3 regions of the Streptomyces kanamyceticus genome follow, and region 3 is predicted to be linked to each of the others. Evidence: riboswitches for the same ligand, from Rfam matches in the RefSeq annotation. Region 3 holds a riboswitch; each other region holds the start of a gene.
What was found. A riboswitch is a leader RNA that binds a small molecule or an ion and turns the genes downstream of it on or off. The one in region 3 is predicted to bind cyclic di-AMP.
Positions count from the first base shown of each region.

Region 1: linked by a shared signal. The riboswitch ahead of CP970_RS22800 (M23 family metallopeptidase) and the one ahead of CP970_RS16710 (C40 family peptidase) in region 3 are both predicted to bind cyclic di-AMP.
Region 2: linked by a shared signal. The riboswitch ahead of CP970_RS10935 (M23 family metallopeptidase) and the one ahead of CP970_RS16710 (C40 family peptidase) in region 3 are both predicted to bind cyclic di-AMP.

Region 1 is NZ_CP023699.1:5,334,718-5,340,054, reverse strand. Features, by position in the region: gene trmB (tRNA (guanosine(46)-N7)-methyltransferase TrmB) at 1-109, shown strand, start outside; gene CP970_RS22810 (PrsW family intramembrane metalloprotease) at 152-1,498, shown strand; gene CP970_RS22805 (aldo/keto reductase) at 1,512-2,456, opposite strand; gene CP970_RS22800 (M23 family metallopeptidase) at 2,626-3,708, opposite strand; cyclic di-AMP (ydaO/yuaA leader) riboswitch at 3,720-3,867, opposite strand; gene CP970_RS22795 (PP2C family protein-serine/threonine phosphatase) at 4,089-5,267, opposite strand.
Region 2 is NZ_CP023699.1:2,759,059-2,764,395, reverse strand. Features, by position in the region: gene CP970_RS10945 (M16 family metallopeptidase) at 1-680, shown strand, start outside; gene CP970_RS10940 (M16 family metallopeptidase) at 677-2,062, shown strand; cyclic di-AMP (ydaO/yuaA leader) riboswitch at 2,259-2,420, shown strand; gene CP970_RS10935 (M23 family metallopeptidase) at 2,434-3,234, shown strand; gene CP970_RS10930 (GntR family transcriptional regulator) at 3,413-4,099, shown strand; gene CP970_RS10925 (HPr family phosphocarrier protein) at 4,267-4,548, opposite strand; gene CP970_RS10915 (bifunctional acetate--CoA ligase family protein/GNAT family N-acetyltransferase) at 4,704-5,337, shown strand, end outside.
Region 3 is NZ_CP023699.1:4,068,183-4,073,519, reverse strand. Features, by position in the region: gene CP970_RS16725 (hypothetical protein) at 1-19, opposite strand, end outside; gene CP970_RS16720 (C40 family peptidase) at 98-1,147, opposite strand; gene CP970_RS16715 (hypothetical protein) at 1,493-1,846, shown strand; gene CP970_RS16710 (C40 family peptidase) at 1,919-3,133, opposite strand; cyclic di-AMP (ydaO/yuaA leader) riboswitch at 3,142-3,315, opposite strand; gene pcrA (DNA helicase PcrA) at 3,559-5,337, shown strand, end outside.

The DNA of each region.
Region 1 (5,337 bases), 1.3 Mb from region 3:
ACGGCCCGATTTCCGGCCCCTCACCCGCTTCGAGGGCCAGGGCCTGGACAAGGGCCACGTCGTCCACGACCTGCTCTTCCGCAAGGTGGCCACCGCCGAGCGGCACTGAGGCACCGTCGCGGCCACCCGCATCCCTCGTTAGGGTCAACGAGTGGCCACCAGTCCTCCGTATCCGATACCTCTCCCCGCCGGGGCGCCCGCCCCGGGGGAGCTCCGCCGCGCCCACTGGTGGCAGCGGCGCGCGATACGGGTGGCCGCGCTCGTCACGCTGCTGGCCCTCTCGGGCCTGGTGATCCTCGCCCTGGTCAGGGAGCAGACCGGCACCGAAGGCTTCCTGGTGGGGCTCGGCCTCGCGGTCGTCCCCGTGCCGCTGCTCGTCGCCGCGTTCCGCTGGCTGGACCGGGTGGCGCCGGGCCCCTGGCGGAACCTCCTCTTCTCCTTCTCCTGGGGGGCCTGCGCGGCCGCGCTCATCGCGATCGTCGCGAACAGCTTCGCGATCCGCTGGATAGCCACCACCACCGCCGACCCCACCAGCGCGGACACCCTGGGCGCGACCGTCATCGCGCCGGTCGTCGAGGAGAGCGCGAAGGCGGCGGCCGTACTGCTCGTCTTCCTCTTCCGCAGACGGGACTTCACCGGCATCGTCGACGGCGTCGTCATCGCCGGGGTGACCGCGACCGGCTTCGCGTTCACCGAGAACATCCTCTACCTGGGCAACGCCTTCGTCACCGACCAGCTCAGCCGCGAGAGCGGCCTGGCATCGGTGACCGCGGCGACCTTCTTCGTACGCGTCGTCATGTCGCCGTTCGCGCATCCGCTCTTCACCGTCTTCACCGGCATCGGCTTCGGCATCGCGGCGCTCAGCGCCCACCGCCAGCGGCTGCGCAGGATGCTGCTCCCGCTGGCCGGACTGCTGCTCGCGATGGGCATGCACGCGCTGTGGAACGGCTCGGCGGTCTTCGGGCAGTACGGCTTCTTCACCGTGTACGCGCTCTTCATGCTGCCCTCGTTCGGGCTGCTCACCTGGCTGGCGATCTGGACGCGGCAGCGCGAACTGCGCACGATCCGTGCCGAGCTCCCGGTGTACGTGGCGGCGGGCTGGCTCACCCCGCCCGAACCGTTCGCCCTCGGCTCGATGCGCGCCCGCGGCCTGGCCCGCGACTACGCCTCGTACACCTGGGGCAAGGCCGCGGGGCGCACGGTCGTGGAGTACGAGGCGTACGCGACGTCGCTCGCGCGCCTGCGGCACCGGGGCAGGAGCGGCCGGGCCGGGGCCGACTTCGTCGTACGGGAGCGGGAGCTGCTCGAACAGCTCTGGGAGCGGCGCGAGCTGGCCAGGCCCTCACTGGCGTACGCCGCGCGGGCCACGGCACCACCAGCGCCCGTCATGCTGCCGGTGATGCCGATGCCGTACGCCCCCTACAGCCACGCCCCGTACGGGCAGCCGGGGCCCTACCCGGCGTACGGCTACCCCGCGTACAACCCCTACCGCTCCTGACGCACCTGCCGCGTCAGGCGGAAGCCGCCGTCAGCGTCGCGAGCTCGGCCGCCGTCAGTTCCAGGTCCGCCACCGCGAGCAGCGCGGGCAGCTGTTCGAGCGTGCGCGCGGAGGCGATCGGTGCGGCCACGGTGGGCTGGGCCGCGAGCCAGGCGAGCGCCACCGAGGGGACCTGGACGCCGTGCGTCCGGGCGATCTCGTCGAGCGCGGTCAGGACGCGGTCGCCGCGCTCGGTGCCGACGTACTGCTCGGCGCGTCCGCTGCGGGCGCTCTCGACCTTGACGCCCGGGCGGTACTTGCCGGTGAGGAAGCCCGCGGCGAGCGCGAAGTAGGGGACGGCGGCGAGGCCGGAGCGCGAGGCGACCTCCTGGAGGCGGCCTTCGTAGGTGTCGCGGGAGACGAGGTTGTAGTGCGGCTGCAGCGCGACGTAGCGCGCGAGGCCCTCGCGGTCGGAGAGGTCGAGGGACTCCTGGAGCCGCTCCGGGCTGATGTTCGAGGCGGCGATCGCCCGCACCTTGCCCGCCCGCACCAGCTCGTCGAGGGCTCCGATGATCTCCTCCACGGGCACGGACGTGTCGTCGAAGTGCGTGTAGTAGAGGTCGATGTAGTCGGTGCCGAGGCGTCGCAGGGACGCGTCGGCGGCCCTCTTGATGGTGTCGGCGGACAGGCCCTTGTACTCGGGGTGGGCGCCGACCTTGGTGGCCACGACGATGTCGGCGCGGTTGCCGCGCTCGGCGAGCCACTCGCCGATGAGGGTCTCGGACTCGCCGCCCTCGTTGCCGTCGATCCAGGCCGTGTACGCGTCGGCGGTGTCGATGAAGTTGCCGCCCGCCGCGGCGTAGGCGTCCATGACCGCGAAGGACGCGGTCCGGTCGGCGGTCCAGCCGAAGACGTTGCCGCCCAGGGAGAGCGGGAAGACCTCTAGGTCGGAGGCGCCGAGTGTGCGAAGAGAAGTCATGTGCTGCTCAACGCGCCCACCGGAAACGGAATTCCGTGTAGGGCCCACCAAACCGGCGGCCCTGGCGTCGGGGGGTTGTCGCCAGGACCACCGGAGTTCTGGTGGCGCGTCAGGGGTTCCAGCGGTACGTCAGAAGTTCCAGCGGTACGTCAGAAGTTCCAGCCGTACGTCAGGGGTTCAGGCCCTTGCCCTGCAGCCAGCCCAGCGGGTCGATCCCCGTGCCGTCGGCCGTGTGGACCTCCATGTGGAGGTGCGGCCCCGTCACGTTGCCGGTCGCGCCGACGCGGCCGATGACGTCGCCGGTGGAGACCTTCTGGCCCGCGCTGACGTTGAGCGAGGACTGGTGGCAGTACCAGATCTCCGTGCCGTCCTCGAGTTCGAGGACGGTGCGGTAGCCGTACGCGCCCGCCCAGCCCGCCTCCTTGACGGTGCCGGTGTGCACGGCCTTGAGCGGCGTGCCGGTCGGCGCCGCGAAGTCGAGGCCGGTGTGGTGCCCGGAGGACCACATGGAGCCGGAGTCGCCGAAGTGCGAGGTCAGCGTGTACGAGGAGGTGGGGATCACGTAGCTCTTGGCGAGCTTCGCCAGGCGCTCGGCCTCCGCCTTGGCCTTGCGGGCCGCCTCTTCCTTCTTCTTCTTGGCGGCGGCCTTGGCCGCCACGTCCTTCTCGGCCGCCTTCTGCTGGGCGGCGGCCTCTTCGGCGGCCTTCTTGGCGGCGGCCTGCTCGGCCTCGGCGCGCACCGCGTCGTCCGCCTGGTGCTGCTGGTTCTCGGCCTGCTTCATGATGCGGGAGCGCAGTGCCTCGCCCGCGTCGGTGGTGCCCTGCTCGGCGTCGGTGGTGCTGACACCGGCGGCGGTGAGCGGCGCGGCGGCGGTGCGGGCGCTCGCGTCCGAGGAGTCCGACGAGTCGTCGGACATCAAGGAGCCCACGCCCGGCAGGGACTTGGCATCGGGAAGCGAGTCGGCGACGGCTCCGACGCCCGGCAGGTCGGGCATGGATATCGCGACCGGCGGCTTGCCGCCCTGCGCGGTGGCGATGCCGCCCGCGCCGACCGCGGCTATGACACCGACGCCGAGAACGGTGGAGCTGCGGGCGAGCCCGCCGCCCTTCTTGTGCACACGGTGCCTGCCGCGGACGGGACGAATGGACTCCTCGGTGGGGTTCCACTCCTCCCAGGAATCCTGGTCGTATCCACCGAAGTCGTCGTCATTCGGCACATACGGGGCTTGGGGGGCAGGGCGGTTGGACGCCACGGGGGCGCACTCCTTTCCTTCCTTCTCGCCTACCGGGTTAGCTGACGGGTTCGGAGCAGGAAGGTCTCCTACGGACATCTGGCACGGATGCACAGAGGCCCGATTCACCCCAAGTTGGTGGTTCCCCGGCTCCCTTGCGGGATTAGGCGCGTGCGCACGGAGCCGCCTCTAGTGACGGCTGGGACGACCGCGCTGCGTTATCGAACGTTAATAGACAGCGGGGGCGGATTCCAAGCCGTTCCGACTGATCGTTAACGCTCTTGGCCCGTACTTAACGGGACACGGGGGTGAGGAACGGGGCGAGTTGACCCCGGATCCGCCCACACCGGAACTTCACATTCACTTGACAGTACGTCAGTTGTTATGCGGAGGGGTGCGCTTCACTCACCGTCGGTGACCTCCCCCTGCCGTACGCCGGGCCGCCGCACCGCGAGCAGCGCCATGTCGTCCGTCGCCCCGCCCCCGGTATGCCGCCGCACCTCCTGCACGAGCGTGGCCAGCAGCACGTGCGGACCGTCCTGGCCCGGGAAGATCCGGCCGCCGAGCCGGTCCGCGGGATCGTAGAAGACGCCCGCCACGTCACGCGCCTCGGAGAGGCCGTCCGTGTAGAAGAGCAGCGTCGCGCCGGGCGGGAACTCCGACTCGTCCGCCCGGTCCGGCCAGGTACCCAGATCGCCCATGCCGAGCGGCAGCGCGGGCTCGCTCGCCGAGAGCACGCAGAGGCGACCGTCCCCGCGCAGCAGCAGCGGCGCCGGGTGGCCGCGGTTGATGAGGCGTACGACGCCTTCGCCGTGCCGGATCTCGCCGAGGACCGCGGTGGTGAACCCCTCGAACGCGTCGAGCCCTTCGCGCCGGGTGCCCTCCCGCGCGAGGGCGCGCTCCAGGCGCTGCGCCACCGCCTCCAGCGTGGCCTCCTGCTCGGCGGCCTCCCGGAAGGCGCCGATGACCACGGCGACGGCGGCGACCGCGCCCATGCCCTTGCCCCGTACGTCGCCGACGATGAGCCGTACGCCGTGCGGGGTGTCCTGCACCGCGTAGAGGTCCCCGCCGATGAACGCGTCGGCCTGCGCGGCCTCGTACCGTGCCGCGATGTCCAGGCCGCCGATGCGCGGATCCGGTTCGGGCAGGACGGCGCGCTGGGTGGCCTCCGAGATGGAGCGCGCGGTGGCGAGCCTGGCGTTGCCGCGGCGCACCACGCGGTTGATGACGATCGCGAGCCCCGCGACCGTCATCACGGTGATCAGCTCGGTGACCGTCTCGACCGTGCTGTCGGACGAGTTTCCGTAGTGCAGGAGCAGGACGGCGACCGACGCCGCCGCGCCGGTCAGGACGGTGTTGAGCAGCGAGTAGAAGGGCGCGGCGATCAGCGGGGCCGCGGTGAACAGGGGCGCCGCGGTGAATTCGGGCGGTGTCAGCGCGTCGTACGCCACTCCGACGACCAGCAGCAGGACGGGCAGCGCCCGCACGAAGGTCCCCTCGTGCGCGGTGGCGCCGCTGTCGTCGATCCGGTCGGCGCGTCTCCCCCCACGGCCACCGTCGCGTCCTCCTCGCTGCCCCACCGCTCGCTCTCCCGCCGACTGTGCGCCCAGCACCTCACCGCGCTGCACTCAGGCTTCCCGCAGCGCGGTG
Region 2 (5,337 bases), 1.3 Mb from region 3:
TCGGGTCGATCCCCTCGCACGACGGCAAGCAGCCGCCGCGCGACGGCTCCCTGCCCGAGCGCATCGGCGAGCAGCTGCGCGAGGTCGTCGAAGAGGAGGTCCCGGCCCGCGCCCTGATGGCCGCCTACCGGCTGCCGGAGGACGGCACGCGCGCGTGCGACGCGGCGGACCTGGCGCTCACCGTCCTCGGCAGCGGCGAGTCGTCGCGGCTCTACAACCGCCTGGTGCGCCGTGACCGTACGGCGGTCGCGGCGGGATTCGGCCTGCTGCGGCTCGCCGGGGCGCCCTCGCTCGGCTGGCTGGACGTGAAGACCTCCGGAGACGTCGAGGTGCCGGTGATCGAGGCCGCCGTCGACGACGAGCTCGCCCGCTTCGCCGCGGAGGGCCCCACTCCGGAGGAGATGGAGCGCGCTCAGGCGCAGTTGGAGCGCGAGTGGCTCGACCGGCTCGGCACGGTCGCGGGCCGCGCCGACGAACTGTGCAGGTACGCCGTCCTGTTCGGTGACCCGCAGCTCGCCCTGACCGCCGTCGGGCGCGTTCTCGAGGTGACCGCCGAGGAGGTCCAGGAGATCGCCAAGGCCCGCCTGCGCCCCGACAACCGCGCGGTGCTCGTGTACGAGCCGGTGACCCCCGAAGACGGCGCCGACGCCGACGCAGACGACGAGGAGGCGGCGAAGTGACCGAGGCCGCGACGATGCAGTTCCACGCGCAACCCCAGGCGGGCACCGCCAAGCCCTGGGCCTTCCCCGCGCCCGAGCGCGGCACCCTCACCAACGGCCTCACGGTGCTGCGCTGCCACCGCCCCGGCCAGCAGGTGGTCGCCGTCGAGATCCACCTCGAAGCGCCTCTCGAGGCCGAGCCCGCGGGCCTCGACGGCGTCGCCACGATCATGGCGAGGGCCTTCAACGAGGGCACCGACAAGCACTCCGCCGAGGAGTTCGCCGCCGAGCTCGACCGCTGTGGCGCCACGCTCGACGCGCACGCCGACCACCCGGGCGTACGCGTGTCGCTCGAAGTCCCGGTCTCCCGGCTCCCGAAGGCGCTCGGCCTGCTCGCCGACGCGTTGCGCGCCCCGGCCTTCGCGGACAGCGAGATCGAGCGCCTGGTGGCCAACCGCCTGGACGAGATCCCGCACGAGGCGGCCAACCCGGCCCGCCGCGCCGCCAAGGAGCTCTCCCGGCAGCTCTTCCCCGCGACCTCGCGCATGTCGCGGCCGCGCCAGGGCACCGAGGAGACGGTCGCGGCCATCGACTCGGCGGCCGTGCGCGCCTTCTACGAGAAGCACGTCCGGCCCGCGACGGCCACCTTCGTCATCGTCGGCGACCTCACGGGGACGGATCTGGACGCCGTCCTCGCCGACACCGTCGGCGCCTGGACCGGCGACACGGCCCAGCCGCGTCCGGTGCCCCCGGTGACCGCCGACGACACCGGCCGCGTCGTGATCGTGCACCGCCCCGGCGCGGTGCAGACGCAGCTCCTGATCGGCCGCATCGGCGCCGACCGGCACGACCGCGTCTGGCCCGCCCAGGTGCTCGGTACGTACTGCCTGGGCGGCACCCTCACCTCGCGCCTGGACCGCGTCCTGCGCGAGGAGAAGGGATACACCTACGGCGTACGGGCGTTCGGCCAGGTGCTGCGTTCCGCGCCGGACGGCTCGGGTGCGGCGATGCTCGCCATCAGCGGCTCGGTCGACACGGCGTCCACCGGACCCGCGCTCGACGACCTCTGGAAGGTGCTGCGCACGCTGGCCGCCGAGGGCCTCACGGACGCCGAGCGTGACGTGGCCGTGCAGAACCTGGTGGGCGTGGCCCCGCTCAAGTACGAGATGGCGTCCTCCGTGGCGGCCACGCTCGCCGACCAGGTCGAGCAGCACCTGCCGGACGACTTCCAGGCGCAGCTGTACCGGCAGCTCGCCGCCACCGGCACCGTGGAGGCCACCGCGGCCGTCGTGAACGCCTTCCCGGAGGACCGCCTGGTGACGATCCTCGTCGGCGACGCCGAGGAGATCGAGGAGCCCGTCAGGGCGCTCGGGATCGGCGAAGTGACCGTCGTCACGAGCTGAGGGGCAGTCAGGACATATCGGGACCCCGGTGGCCGAAGTGGCCGCTGGGGTCCCCATATGTCCGAATTCATATGGAGGTTGCCTGTCTGCCCTGTGGCGTGCGCTACAAAAAGCTAGTTCTGTTTGTCGATTGAAAGACGGTCCGTTTAGCTTCAATCCGGCTGTCCGTCACGCAGTACGTCGCATCCGCGGCACCGGACAGTCATCGCCGAGTCCCCGTACGGCGCGAGCCAGGGGAGCCGGGGACCCACACGTCCCCTGGGGTGAATCGGGAACCTTGCCGCGAGGCGAGGAACTCGTAGGAGACCTTCCTGCTCCGAACCCGTCAGCTAACCCGGTAGGCGAGAAGGAAGGAAAGGATCAGCCGCTTCATGGCGTTCACCCGTGCCACCGGGAAGCACCGTCGTCCGAGCCGCCTCACGCGTACCACCGCGAACGTAGCGGGCGTCGCCGCGCTCACCACCACCGGTGTCATCGGAGGCCTGGCCGCTCCGGCGCTCGCCGCCGAAGACGCCGCCGTCGAGCACACCGGCCTCACCCAGGCCATCTCCGTGGGCGACTCGCTCGCCGAGAGCGTCGACGCCCAGGCCGCCGCGCAGAAGCAGGCCGCCGACGACGCCGCTGCCGCGAAGAAGGCCGAAGAGGCCGCCAAGAAGCAGGCCGCCGAGGAGAAGCGCAAGGCCGAGGCCAAGGCGAAGGCCAAGGCCAAGGAGGAGCGCGAGGCCAAGGAGCGCGCCGCCCGCGAGGCCGAGCGCAAGCGCCTGAACACCTTCGTCGCCCCGATCTCCGGCTCGTACGTCTCCACGGGCTACCAGACCGGTGGCGCCATGTGGTCCTCCGGCAGCCACACCGGCATCGACTTCCACGCCGCGTCCGGCACCTCGGTCCACGCGGTCGGCTCCGGCACCGTCGTCGAGGCCGGCTGGGGCGGCGCCTACGGCAACAACGTGGTCATCAAGATGAACGACGGCACGTACACCCAGTACGGCCACATGTCGTCCCTCGGCGTCACCGTCGGCCAGACGGTCACCCCGGGCCAGCAGATCGGCCTCTCGGGCTCCACCGGCAACTCCAGTGGCCCCCACCTCCACTTCGAGGCCCGCACCGGCGCCGACTACGGCTCGGACATGGACCCCATCGCGTACCTGCGCGGGCACGGCGTCAACGTCTGACCCGCCCCCTCCGCGACGCACCGAAAGCCCCGGCTCCACTGGAGCCGGGGCTTTCGTCTTGGCCAAAAGGCATCCATGAATTTCGGCCCGCCGTCGGAAATCACCGCGCCCTGCAATAGAGTCGACGGGCGAGCGTCAATCGACCGCGTTTCGCGGGGATTAAGGCGGAGGTTGGGTCATGCGCATTCCCGCGCAATCGGTCTGCACGGCCATCCGGGACGACATCGTCTCCGGCGTCCATGAACGGGGCGGCCGGCTCACCGAGGAACTCCTCGCGCGACGCTACGGAGTATCGCGCGTTCCCGTGCGCGAGGCGCTGCGCACCCTGGAGGCGGAGGGTTTCGTGGTGACCCGCAGGCACGCGGGCGCGTGCGTGGCCGAGCCCACCGGGCGGGAGGCCGCCGACCTCCTGGAGGTCCGGGCGCTGCTGGAACCGCTCGCGGCGGCGCGCGCGGCGCAGCACCGCACCGAGGCGCACCTCAAGGTCCTTCGCGGCCTGGTCAGGCTCGGCCAGGACCGCTCACGGCGCGGGCAGGGGGAGGATCTGCGCTCGCTGGTGGGCTGGTTCCACGAGACGCTCGCCCAGGCGTCCGGCGGCCCCGGCATCGGCGTGCTGCTCACCCAGCTGCGGCGCAAGGTCGACTGGATGTACGTCGTGGAGGCCCGGGCGGCCTCTCCGGAGTCGTGGTCCGAGCGGGCGGCGATCGTCGACGCGGTGTCCCGCGGGGACGCGGAGCGCGCCAGGGCGCTGACCGCGGCGCACGTGGAGCGGGCGAAGGGCGCGTACCGATTGCGCCCACCGGTGCGGGGCGACGGTGTGAGCGAAGTGCAACCTGCCGTAAACACGGCGGCGCTCCCGAATTAACACGGGCGCCGTATACAAGACGTACGCAAAGAGAGGCCCAAAAAGAGGCCCTTTCCCCTTTCCCTCTTTGTCTTTTTGTTTCCCCGCGCATGCATTGATGGGGAATACGTCGATGGGGTCACCCGGAATTCCGGGTGACCCCATCGACGTGTTTCGTGGAACGTGTCCTAGACCGTCTCCGGGAGCTCCTCGAGGCCCTCGGCGACGAGCTTCGCCAGGCGGTCGAGGGCGGCGTCCGCGCCCTCGGCGTCGGAGGCGAGCACGATCTCCTCGCCGCCCTGGGCGCCCAGGCCGAGCACCGCGAGCATCGAGGCGGCGTTGACCGGGTTGCCGTCGGCCTTGGCGATCGTCACGGGGACGCCGGCGGCCGTGGCCGCGCGGACGAAGATGGAGGCGGGTCGGGCGTGAAGGCCCTCGGCCCAGCCGACGTTGACGCGGCGCTCAGCCATGTGTTGCTGCCCTTCCAGGTGTTTCACACTTGTCTAGACCAGTGTCTCATGCCGTCACGGGTGCTCTGCCGGACGTACGTCCCGCTCCCGGCCGCCTTTCGACCTGTCCTAGCCTGCCCCGGCCCCAGCGGACGCGCGACCCGTACCCTGGCCCCATGCAGAGCCCGTCGGATCAGCAGGATCGGCACGACTATCCCGCCCACTGGGAAGCCGATGTGGTGCTGCGCGACGGGGGCACCGCCCGGATCAGGCCCATCAGGGCCGCGGACGCGGACCGTCTGGTCAGCTTCTACGAACAGGTCTCCGACGAGTCGAAGTACTACCGGTTCTTCGCGCCCTACCCCCGCCTCTCCGCCAAGGACGTGCACCGGTTCACCCATCACGACCAGGTGGACCGGGTGGGGCTCGCGGCGACCGTCGGCGGCGAGTTCATCGCCACCGTGCGCTACGACCGCATCGACGGGCGCGGCATGGCCGCCAGCGCGCCCGCCGACGAGGCCGAGGTCGCCTTCCTCGTGCAGGACGCCCACCAGGGCAGGGGAGTGGCCTCCGCGCTCCTCGAACACATCGCGGCCGTCGCCAGGGAGCGCGGCATCCGCCGCTTCGTGGCCGAGGTGCTGCCCGCCAACACCAAGATGATCAAGGTGTTCACGGACGCGGGCTATCAGCAGAAGCGCAGCTTCGAGGACGGCGTCGTACGCCTGGAATTCGATCTGGAGCCGACCGACCGCTCGCTCGTCGTGCAGCGCGCCCGCGAGCACCGGGCCGAGGCGCGGTCCGTGCAGCGGC
Region 3 (5,337 bases):
GCAGCGTACGGCTAGGCATGGACGTGACATTACCTGCGGCTCCGTGGCCGGATCGCGCCGACCGGGTGACCGGATCGGCCGGGGCTCAACGGCCCTTTCACGCCACGCGGGTGGCGCCCGCGAACGGCATCTGGTCGATGGGCGCGAGCCGTACAGGAGCGCTCGGGTTGGGGGCGTGGATCATCTGGCCGTTGCCCACGTAGATGCCGACGTGGCTGATGCCTGAGTAGAAGAACACCAGGTCACCGGGGCGCAGCGCGGAGCGCGGAATCCGTTCGCCCGCGGCGATCTGGGCGTAGGTGGTGCGGGGCAGCGAGACGCCCGCCGAGCGGTAGGCGGCCTGGGTGAGCCCCGAGCAGTCGAAGGCGCTCGGTCCTGTGGCGCCCCAGACGTAGGGGCTGCCGATGGCCTTGTAGGCGTACGAGACGGCGGACGCGGCGCGGGAGTTGGGGGCCTTGGCCGAACCGCCGACGGCGGCGGCACGGGCGTCCGAGCGGGTGGCGCGGTCGCCGTCGGGGTGGGCCAGCGCGGCGCGCTGCTCGCCGGTGAGCTGGGAGAGGAGCCGCTTGGCCTCGTCGAGCTTTCCGGTGACCGTCTTCTTCTGCTTCTTCAGCTCCGCCTGGCGCTTGTGGAAGGCGTCGAGGCGGTCGTCCGCCTCGGAGCGCAGCTGGTCGATCTCCTGGAGCTGCTTGTGTATGCCGCTGACGGTCGCCGCTTGGCGGTTGCCCGCCCGGTCGGCGAGCGCGGCGCGGTCGAGGAACTGTTCGGGGTCGGAGGAGAGGGCCAGCTGCACGGTCGGGTCGATGCCGCCGGTGCGGTACTGGGCGGTGGCGTACGAACCGACTTCTTCGCGGGCGGAGTTGAGCTTCGCCGTCTTGCGGGCCGCCTCGTCGCGCAGCACTCCGAGGGATTTCTCGGCCTTCTCGGCCTTCTCCTTCGCGCCGTTGTACTTCTCGGTGGCGATCTCCGCCTCGCGGTAGAGCGAGTCGACCTTGGACTTCACCTCGGCGGGGCTGAGGCGGGGTTCCGCGTTGCCCACGCCGTCGAACGCGGTCGCCGACGCGGCTCCCGCGAGGGCGATGGTGACGGCCGTGCGGGCGGTGTTGCCGCTGAGCGAGCGCTGCTTGGGCTTGCGGTGCGCTGACACGGAGAGAGGCTCCTTACGTGTCCGGCGGCGGCCCGCACAGGGGGAGCGGACCGCCGCCGGTTCCTCGGCGGTGGTGGCCGACTGCCGCCCCGGGTCCGGGCGGCGGTGGGGAGTCGGTCACCTGGTCCAGGACGCTAAACCTGACCGTCACGGCCTGGTGAGGGATTGCACGTAACTGAGAAATGTGAGCGACGCGGTGACTGAATGTGACCGTGCAAATCACTCTTTAACATCCACTTCGCGTGGCTCTGTGACCGATGCGACGTTTGTTCCCTGACAGCCTGCGTGACGGTGATAAGGGACCGGCCGTGTGGGGTGGAACAGGCCCCGGTTAGGCTCCGGCTCATGGACGTACTCATCCATCTCTTCGTCGGCCTGCACATCATCGGCATCGCCTCGCTCCTGGGCGGCTTCCTGACCCAGATGAAGCAGATGGGCCAGGGCACCGCCCGCTTCAGCCCCGCGATGCTGCACGGCGCGCTGACCATGCTCGTCACCGGTGTCGTCCTGGTCGGCCTGAACCAGGCGGACGACAACCCGGTCAACAACCTCAAGATCGGCATCAAGATGGCCGTGCTGATCGTGATCCTCGCGCTGGTCTATGTGAAGCGGGACGAGGAGAAGGTCGACAAGGGGATGTTCGGGGCGGTGGGTCTGCTGACCGTGGCGAACATCTTCATCGCGGTGCTCTGGACCTGAGTTTTCCGCTCTCTACGCGCGCGTGGCCCGCATCCCCTGGAGGATGCGGGCCACGCGCGCGTAGTCAGGCCGTCACGCGGGGCGCACCACGCTGTGGATCGGCATGTAGTAGATCGACTCGACGCGGACGTTCGCGCCCGGCTTCGGGGCGTGGATCATCTTGCCGTTGCCGATGTAGATCCCGACGTGGCTGATGTCGTCGTAGAAGAAGACCAGGTCACCGGGTTTGGCGTCGGCCGTCTTCACCGTCGTGCCGACCTTCACCTGGTCCCACGTGGTGCGCGGCAGGGAGATCCCGGCGGCCTTCCACGCGTCCTGGGTGAGTCCGGAGCAGTCGTAGGAGTCGGGGCCCGTGGCGCCCCAGACGTACGGCTTGCCGATCTGGGCCTCGGCGAAGTCGATCACCTTCGCGGCCTTGGTGGCGTAGCTGCCGTCCGTACTCCCGGAGCCGGAGCCGGAGCCGGAACCTGAGCCCGATCCGGTGCCCGAGCCCGAGCCGGAACCAGAGCCCTCGCCCTCGCCCTGGCCCTCGTTCTTCTCCTTCTGCGCCGCCTCTTCCGCCTTGCGCTTGCGCTCCGCCTCCGCGACCTGCTTGCGGGCCAGCTCGTCGGCCTTGCGCTTGGCCGCCTGCTCCTTCTTGCGCTCGATCGCCGCGAGCCTGGCCTTCTCCTCGGCGGTCAGCTCAGACAGGAGCGTGCGGGCCTCGCCCAGCTTCTTCTGGACGGTCCGCTTGCTCGTCCTGAGGTCGTCGCGCGAGTCGGTCAGCGTCTTGAGGCTCTTCGCCGCCTTCGTGCGCTGCTTCGTCGCCGAGGCCTGCTCGGTCTGGTAGTCGTCGACCGCCTTCTTCTGGCGCTCGGTGAGCCGGTTCGACAGGTGGTTCTGGTCGAAGTAGCCCTGCGGGTCGTTGGCGAGCATCATCGTCGCCGTCTGCGAGATGGCACCGGTGCGGTACTGCGCGGCGGCGAAGGAGCCGAGCTCCTGGCGGGCCGCGTTCAGCTTCTCGGTGCGCTTGGCCACGTCGTCCAGGAGGTGGTCGACCTTCTTGCGCTGCTTGTCGGTCTTCTCCTTGGACGAGTTGTACTTCTGGGTGGCCACGCCCGCCTGGTGGTAGAGGTCGTCGACCTTCTTCTGCACTTCTTCGAGGCTGGGCTTCGTCGGCGCGGAGGGGGCCGCCTGCGCGCTCTGTGACAGGAGCGCCACGGAGGTGAGGGCGGCCGTGGTGATGCCGATGGCGGGGGCCGTGCGTTTTCCGGCTGTCCGGGTCCGCGGCTTGCGGTGCGACGCCAAGAGAGGCGACTCCTTCCGTAGACCGCCTACCGGGTTAGCTGTCGGGTTCGGGCGGGTGGTCCGGAAGGTTGCCCTACAGCCCCGTACTTCGTACTTGCCTCGTACTCCGTACGGGACCGATTCACCCCAAGGTCTTGGTGGGTCCCCGGCTCCGAGCATGTCGGACTCGGCGTAGGCCACCCGTTCCCGGCGGGGTTCGCCGGTGGGGGGACGTGCGGCCCGCGCAGCACGCTAGCCAACTCGTGTGGCCCGTGTGAAGGTTGATGTTCGATATGCCCGATACATTTTCGTGACTTTTCGAAGCTCCTGATGTGGGCATGACGCGCGGGAGCGGAGCGTGATCGCCCCGGGGCGGACCGTCATCGGCGGGAGGTGGCCGGAACCCGGGGCGGGTTGTCAGTGGGGCCGCCTAGACTCGGGAGGCGATGAGCAGCCTCTTTGATGACAGCTTCCTGGCGGACCTGCAGCCCTCTCGGGCCGCGGACGAAGAGCCCCCGCCGCCGCCCGAGGACACCACTCCGGAGCCCATTCCGGACGATCTGTTCGACGGGAAGTTCGACGCGCCCATGACCCGGGACGCGCACTACCGCGGTGGTGCCCCGCGCCCGGTCATCGACCCGGCGGCGCTTCTCGACGGCCTCAACGAGAACCAGCGCGCGGCGGTCGTGCACGCGGGCTCCCCGCTGCTCATCGTCGCCGGTGCCGGTTCCGGCAAGACCCGCGTGCTGACCCACCGCATCGCGTACCTCCTCGCCGAGCGCGGTGCGCACCCCGGCCAGATCCTCGCGATCACCTTCACGAACAAGGCCGCGGGCGAGATGAAGGAGCGCGTCGAGCAGCTCGTCGGACCGCGGGCGAACGCGATGTGGGTGTCGACGTTCCACAGCGCCTGCGTCCGCATCCTGCGCCGCGAGTACAAGAAGCTGGGCTTCACGTCCTCCTTCTCGATCTACGACGCCGCGGACTCCAAGCGTCTGATGGCCCTGGTCTGTCGCGACCTGGACGTCGACCCGAAGAAGTTCCCGCCGAAGTCCTTCAGCGCCAAGGTCTCGAACCTGAAGAACGAGCTGATCGACGAGGAGGACTTCGCAGCCCAGGCCGCCGACGGCTTCGAGAAGACCCTCGCCCAGGCCTACGCGATGTACCAGTCCCGCCTCCGCGAGGCGAACGCACTGGACTTCGACGACCTGATCATGACGACGGTCCACCTCCTGCGCGCTTTCCCCGACGTCGCCGAGCACTACAGGCGCCGCTTCCGGCACGTCATGGTCGACGAGTACCAGGACACCAACCACGCGCAGTACGCCCTGGTGCGCGAGCTGGTCGGTCCCTCCGGAGGCGAGGGTGACGACCCCGGCGAGCTCTGCGTGGTGGGTGACGCGGACCAGTCCATCTACGCCTTCCGCGGCGCCACCATCCGTAACATCCTCCAGTTCGAGGAGGACTACACGGACGCGACGACGATCCTCCTGGAGCAGAACTACCGCTCCACGCAGACGATCCTGACCGCCGCGAACGCGGTCATCGAGCGGAACGAGAGCCGCCGCCCGAAGAACCTGTGGACCAACCAGGGCGCGGGCGCGCGCATCACGGGGTACGTCGCCGACACCGAGCACGACGAGGCGCAGTTCGTCGCCGACGAGATCGACCGCCTCACCGACGCGGGCGACGCGAAGGCCGGCGACGTCGCGATCTTCTACCGCACCAACGCTCAGTCCCGTGTCTTCGAAGAGATCTTCATCCGCGTCGGCCTGCCCTACAAGGTCGTCGGCGGCGTGCGCTTCTACGAGCGCAAGGAGGTCAGGGACGTCCTCGCGTACCTGCGCGTGCTCGCCAACCCCGAGGACGCGGTGCCGCTGCGGCGCATCCTCAACGTTCCCAAGCGAGGCATCGGCGACCGCGCGGAAGCGATGATCGACGCGCTGTCGCAGCGCGAGAAGATCTCCTTCCCGCAGGCGCTGCGCCGCGTCGACGAGGCGTACGGAATGGCGGCCCGGTCGACCAACGCCGTCAGGCGTTTCAACACGCTGATGGAGGAGCTGCGGACCATCGTCGAGTCCGGCGCGGGCCCTGCGGTCGTCCTGGAGGCCGTGCTCGAACGGACCGGCTATCTCGCCGAGTTGCAGGCGTCCACCGACCCGCAGGACGAGACGCGCATCGAGAACCTTCAGGAACTCGCCGCTGTGGCGCTGGAGTTCGAGCAG